DNA from 2 places in the Rhodococcus jostii RHA1 genome. Region 2 is predicted to be linked to the other one. Evidence: riboswitches for the same ligand, from Rfam matches in the RefSeq annotation. Region 2 holds a riboswitch; the other holds the start of a gene.
The links. A riboswitch is a leader RNA that binds a small molecule or an ion and turns the genes downstream of it on or off. The one in region 2 is predicted to bind S-adenosylmethionine.
Positions count from the first base shown of each region.

Region 1 (3,200 bases), 4.4 Mb from region 2:
CGACGACGGACGCCAGCTTGTCGATGCCCAGCAGGTCGGTGAACTTCTTCTCGGCCGCGATCTGGTCGCGGATGGAGATCTCGGGGAAGCGGCTGCCCCACGGGCGCCCGTCCTCGGCGATCGAACCGGGACCGGTGGTGCCGCGGCAGCCACCGAGGACGTTGGTCGCGATGACGCACCATTCGTCGGTGTCGATCGGCGCACCGGGACCGACCATCCCGGTCCACCAGCCGGGGGAGGGGTGTTCGTCGGTGACGGGTCCGGTGACGTGGGAGTCGCCGGTGAGGGCGTGCTCGACGAGCACCACGTTGTCCCGGTTCGGGGACAGCTCACCCCATCGCTGCACGGCGAGGGACACCGACGGGATCACTGTTCCGCTCTCGAGTTCGAGCGATCCGATGTCGATGGTGCCGAGACGTCCGTCCGCCACGGGCAGGTTCTGTACAGCGCTCACGGTCAAGATGCCGCCGCCGTGAGTCCGGTCTCGATATCGGCGATGATGTCGTCGATCCCTTCGATGCCTACAGCCAGGCGGACCAGTCCGGGGGTGACGCCGCTGGCGGCCTGCTCCTCGGGGGTCAGCTGGGAGTGTGTGGTGGACGCCGGGTGGATCACCAGCGAGCGGACGTCGCCGATGTTCGCGACGTGGCTGTGCAGGGTGAGCGCGTTGACGAACTTCTTGCCGGCGTCGATGCCGCCGGCGAGTTCGAACGTCACGATGGCGCCCGCACCCCGCGGCGCGATCTGCTTCGCCCGGTCGTGCCAGGGCGAGGACGGAAGCCCGGCGTATCCGACGGACACGACCTCCGGCCGCGCCTCCAGGTACTGGGCGACGGCGGTCGCGTTGGACACGTGCCGTTCCATCCGAAGGCTCAGCGTCTCGAGACCCTGGGCGATGAGGAACGCGTTGAACGGGGAGATCGCCGAGCCGAGGTCGCGGAGCAGCTGCACGCGCGCCTTGAGGGCGAACGCAGGCGGTCCGAGTTCGGAGTAGACGACGCCGTGGTAGCTCGGGTCCGGGGTGGTGAAGTTGCCGTGGCGGCCCTGGGTCCAGTCGAACGTGCCGCCGTCGACGATGACTCCGGCGATCGCCGTGCCGTGGCCACCGAGATACTTGGTGGCGGAGTGCACCACGATGTCCGCACCGTGCTCGAGGGGGCGGATCAGGTAGGGGGTGGCCACCGTGTTGTCGACGATCAGGGGGAGCCCGTGCTGATGTGCGATCCCGGAGATGCCCGGCAGGTCGAGGACGTCGTTGCGGGGGTTGGAGATGGTCTCGCCGTAGAACGCCTTAGTGTTGTCCCGGACCGCGTCCTTCCACTGCTCGAGGTCGTCGGGGTCCTCGACGAACGAGACCTCGATGCCGAGCTTGGGCAGCGTGTAGTGGAAGAGGTTGTAGGTGCCGCCGTACAGCCGCGGGCTGGAGACGATGTGGTCGCCCGCCTCGGCGAGGTTCAGGATCGCGATCGTCTCGGCGGCCTGTCCGGAGGACAGCAGCAGGGCGGCGACGCCGCCTTCGAGGGCGGCGATGCGCTGCTCGACCGCGTCCTGGGTGGGGTTCATGATGCGGGTGTAGATGTTGCCCGGCTCGGCCAGACCGAACAGCGCGGCAGCGTGATCGGTGCTGTCGAACGTGTACGAGGTGGTCTGGTAGATCGGCAGCGCCCGCGCCTTGGTGGTCGCGTCGGACGTCTGCCCGGCGTGGATCTGCTTGGTCTCGAACGACCAGTTCTCGGTCATGTGCTGTCTACTCCAGTGGTCTGACGAGGCGCGACAGAGTTGCTGGTTCGTTCGCGCGCAGGGCTTGTCTGGGGTCTATCTACGACAACAACACATCATGAACCTCCGATGTCGGACCCGCGCTTGTCACCCGACTGTTGTGTGAATCAGGAAACCAGGTCATCACCCGGGGCACCCCACCGCGGTGGAGGGTTGCCGGCCAGCTAGCCGGGGCTCGTTGCTGGCACTCATGACCTGGAGTGAATCTTAGCGGCTGGGGTGGAACGACCGGAAACGGCACCGATTCACGGCCACTAGCAGGGAAAAGTTACCCGCGAGTAGGGACGGCCTGCGTGCCCCACGTCTTGCGCGCGTGGCGCATAGCAGTACGCTTGTCTTGTTTACGTGCGGTCTCCCAGCGGCCGCTTCGACCGTTTACGTTTGAAAAGCGAACCGTTCGCGGACCCACTCACAAAGTGCGCCCGCAACCGTGTAACCAGGGAAACTTCCTAGGAGGACGCGAAGCACCCATGTCCAAAATCAAGGTTGAGGGCACCGTCGTCGAACTCGACGGCGACGAGATGACGCGCATTATCTGGCAGTTCATCAAAGACAAACTGATCCATCCTTACCTGGATGTGAATCTCGAGTACTACGACCTCGGCATCGAATACCGGGACGAGACCGACGACCAGGTGACCATCGACGCGGCCAACGCCATCAAGAAGCACGGCGTCGGCGTCAAGTGCGCGACCATCACCCCGGACGAGGCACGCGTCGAGGAGTTCGGTCTCAAGAAGATGTGGCGGTCGCCCAACGGCACCATCCGCAACATCCTCGGTGGGACGATCTTCCGCGCGCCGATCATCATCTCCAACGTTCCGCGACTGGTTCCGGGCTGGACCAAGCCGATCATCATCGGCCGTCACGCCTTCGGCGACCAGTACCGCGCCACCGACTTCAAGGTCCCCGGCCCCGGCAAGGTGATGATCACCTACACGCCCGAGGACGGCAGCGAGCCGATCGAGCACGAGCTGGTGAACTTCCCCGAGGGTGGCGGCGTCGTCCAGGGGCAGTACAACTTCACCAAGTCCATCGAGGACTTCGCGCGTGCCTCGCTCAACTACGGCCTGCAGCAGAACTACCCGGTGTACCTGTCGACCAAGAACACCATCCTCAAGGCGTACGACGGCGCGTTCAAGGACATCTTCCAGCACGTCTACGAGACCGAGTTCAAGTCGGAGTTCGACGCGGCAGGACTCACCTACGAGCACCGACTCATCGACGACATGGTCGCGTCGGCGCTCAAGTGGGAGGGCGGCTACGTCTGGGCCTGCAAGAACTACGACGGCGACGTCCAGTCGGACACCGTCGCGCAGGGCTTCGGGTCGCTCGGCCTCATGACCTCCGTGCTGCTGACCCCGGACGGAAAGACGTGTGAGGCCGAGGCCGCACACGGCACCGTGACGCGTCACTTCCGT
Region 1 is NC_008268.1:6,722,448-6,725,647, forward strand. Features, by position in the region: gene metX (homoserine O-acetyltransferase MetX) at 1-460, opposite strand, end outside; gene RHA1_RS30485 (bifunctional o-acetylhomoserine/o-acetylserine sulfhydrylase) at 457-1,740, opposite strand; SAM riboswitch class IV at 1,855-1,975, opposite strand; gene RHA1_RS30490 (NADP-dependent isocitrate dehydrogenase) at 2,250-3,200, shown strand, end outside.
Region 1: linked by a shared signal. The riboswitch ahead of RHA1_RS30485 (bifunctional o-acetylhomoserine/o-acetylserine sulfhydrylase) and the one ahead of RHA1_RS53530 (putative leader peptide) in region 2 are both predicted to bind S-adenosylmethionine.

Region 2 (3,200 bases):
CGAGGTAGCGAATCATGGCTCAGCGTCCGCTGATCCAGGTGTCGAAGAACTGGAGCCGGGCCGAGGCCTCGAACTTCAGGTCCTGCACGTTGGGGCCGGCGCCGATCGCCTGCGACAACTCCACCGTGGGGATCCACAGGCCGTTGTCGAGCACCTGCTGCTGGGCGTCGGCGACGAGCGCGCTCCGCTCGGTGGTGTCGGTGGCGGCGAGTTGCTTCGCGAGCACGTCGTCGAGCGCGGGAATGGGTCCGCGGTTGTTCAGGTTGCGGCCGTCGAGGCCGAACTGGGTGCGGAGGATGTCACCGTCGGCGCGGGTGCTGTTGTAGTAGGTGGCGTCGAAGTCCTTGGAATTCTGGCGGGCGGTGGCCTCCGGAGTGGACACGAGATTCAGCTGCAGATCCACTCCCACCTCTTTGAGCTGCTGCTGCACCAGTTCGAGGATGGCCTGGTTGCCGGCGAACACGGAGCTGAACAGAACGGGGAAGCTCAGCTTCTGACCGCCCTTCTCGCGGATGCCGTCGGCACCGGGAACCCAGCCCGCCTGATCCAGGATCGACTTCGCCTTCTCCGGGTCGTACGTCACGTCCGGCAGCGCCACGTAGCCCGGGGTGCGGCTGGCCAGCGTGCTGGTGGCGGGTTTGAAGTTGGGCCCGAGTACGGTGTCGACCAGTTCCTGCCGGTTGATCGCCGGGACCAGCGCGCTGCGCACGACGGGGTCGACGAGCGGTCCGCGAGTCACGTTGGGCTGGAAGCCGAACGGGGTCCCGGGGTTCGACGTGGTGAGCACCTGCCCGCCCGCGCCTTCGATCTGCGGGGCGTCCTGCGGCAACGCGTCACTGATCGCGTCCAGCTGTCCCGAGGACAGGCTGCCCGTGCGGACACCGGATTCGGGCACGACACTGAACTCGATGGTGTCGAGGTACGCCTCGCCGTCGTGGCCGAACACGTCCGAACCCCAGTTGTATCCGGCGCGCTTGGCGAGGGTCACCGACTTGTCCTGCTGGTAGTCGGCGTACGTGAACGGCCCGGTGCCCGAGATGTTGCCGGTGCACCGCTCTTCGGCGGACTTCGCGACGGACGCATCGGACAGGATGCCCAGCTGCGGGGTGGACGACGCCTGCAGGAACTGCGCGTTGGGTGCGGCGAAGTCGACCTGCGCGGTCAACGGGTCGATCACGGTGGTACCGGTGTAACCGGCGAGGTAGCTGGCACCGAGCGGGGCCTTGGCGCCGGAGAGGGTCTTCACGATGGCGTCGAGATTCTTCTTCACCGACTCCGCGGTGAAAGGTGTTCCGTCACTGAACGTGACCCCCTCCTTCAGGTGGAATGTGAAGGAGGACGCGTCGGCGTCGGTTTCCCAGTTCTCGGCGAGCCACGGTTTGAGTTCGCCCGTCTCCGGGTCCTGGTCGGTGAGCGAGTCCACCACCTGACGAGCCACGTAGATCGTCTGATTCGTGCCCGACTGCGCGGGGTCGGCGCACGTCGGTGCCTGGGAGAGGCCGTAGCGGAGTGTTCCGCCCGGCTGTGCGGGGCCCGCATCCGCGGAGGAACTGCTGGAACCGCCACCGCAGGCGGTGAGCGCCGTGGCCAGCACGGCGGCGGCGCCGATACCTGCTGCGATGCGGGCACCGCGGTGGGGCGAGGACAAAAGCACTGATGGCACCGAGAACTCCGTGATCTCGAAGAAGTGCCGTGCGCGCTGCCCGTCGTATCGGCAGCGCTCACGCGCACAGGAAGGTGAAGGACACCGGATCCGACGCGGATGCGGTGTGAAGAGCCGGAACCCCGAGGGATCGAGGTGGCAGGTCAGCTGTGACAGATCGAGGTGGACAGCCGGCAGAGATCGACGTGCAGGCGCCCCCAGGCGCTCACGAAACCTTCGGTCAACATCGTTCCTCCATCGATCCCGGCGGTAGCACCCGCACCCGCAGGGCGGGGGGTTGCTGCGACGTCAACGAGCCAGGTCTCTCGGTCGCTCTGGATGGTCGTTACCGAGTGTAAGAGATCGCCGGTCGTGGCGCCACACGGACCCCCGCTACCCGACCACCTGCCGGGACTCGACCTCCCGCCGCGACAGGGCGGGCCGGAGCCCGAGGTGCTCACGCAGGGTGGAGCCTTCGTATTCCGTTCGGTACGAACCTCGCTCCTGCAATTCGGGCACCAGCAGGTCGACGATCTCGTCGAGTCCGGTGGGCACCAGATACGGCGAAATGTTGAACCCGTCCGTGGCGCCACTGCGAACCCACCGGGTGAGTTCGTCGGCGACCTGCCCGGGAGTACCGGCGAAACCGGAGCGCTGGGTGGTCGCGATCGCAACCTGACGCAGCGACAGGCTCTGCGCCTCTGCCAGGGCCCGCCATTCCCGGGCGATGGCGAGCGGATCCTTTCCGTCACGCGCCGCCCCACGGGTGACGGAGATCGGCGCGGGCACCGGATCGAATTCGGGCAGTGGGCCGTCCGGGTCGCGATCGGACAGATCGCGGCCCCACACCTGACCCACCAGCGACAACGCCGTCTGCCCGGTGTACTGGCCCTCGAGAACCCAGCGCACCTTCTCCTCCACCTCGGACGCGTTCTCCGCGAGCACGATCTGCGTGCCCGGCAGAATCTTGACGTCGTCCTCGGGACGCCCGGCACGACGCAATCTCGCCCTGATGTCCTCGGCGAAAGCGAGCGCCTCGTCGAAATGCGTTCCGTGCCGGGAGAAGATCACGTCGGTGTGCGCGGCCGCGAAGTCCCGGCCCGCCGGTGAGTCGCCGGCCTGGAAGATGACGGGATGCCCCTGGGCGCTGCGCGGCAGCGTCGGAGTGATCGTGACGTCGAACTGCGACGTGCGCCGGGACACCTCCCGCACCCCGTCCGGGGTCGACCACGACGGTGCGTCGGTGCTCGTCGCGACCGCGCCGTCGGCCCACGCATCCCAGATCGCCCGGGCGGTGTCGAGGAACTGCCCGGCCCGCTCGTACCTGTCCGCGTGATCGAGGAAGCCGCCGCGCCGGAAGTTCTCACCGGTCCACGCGTTGTCCGTGGTGACGGCGTTCCAGCCGGCACGGCCACCGGACAGCAGGTCCAGCCCGGACAGCCGCCGGGCGAGGTCGGCCGGCTCGTTGTAGGTGGTGTTCTGGGTGGCCACCAACCCGATGTGCCGGGTGATGCCGGCCAGCGCCGAGAGCTGGGTGATCGCGTCGGGCCTGCCCACG
Region 2 is NC_008268.1:2,356,920-2,360,119, forward strand. Features, by position in the region: gene RHA1_RS10850 (ABC transporter permease) at 1-16, opposite strand, end outside; gene RHA1_RS10855 (ABC transporter substrate-binding protein) at 20-1,654, opposite strand; gene RHA1_RS53530 (putative leader peptide) at 1,807-1,890, opposite strand; SAM riboswitch class I at 1,895-1,988, opposite strand; gene RHA1_RS10860 (NtaA/DmoA family FMN-dependent monooxygenase) at 2,036-3,200, opposite strand, start outside.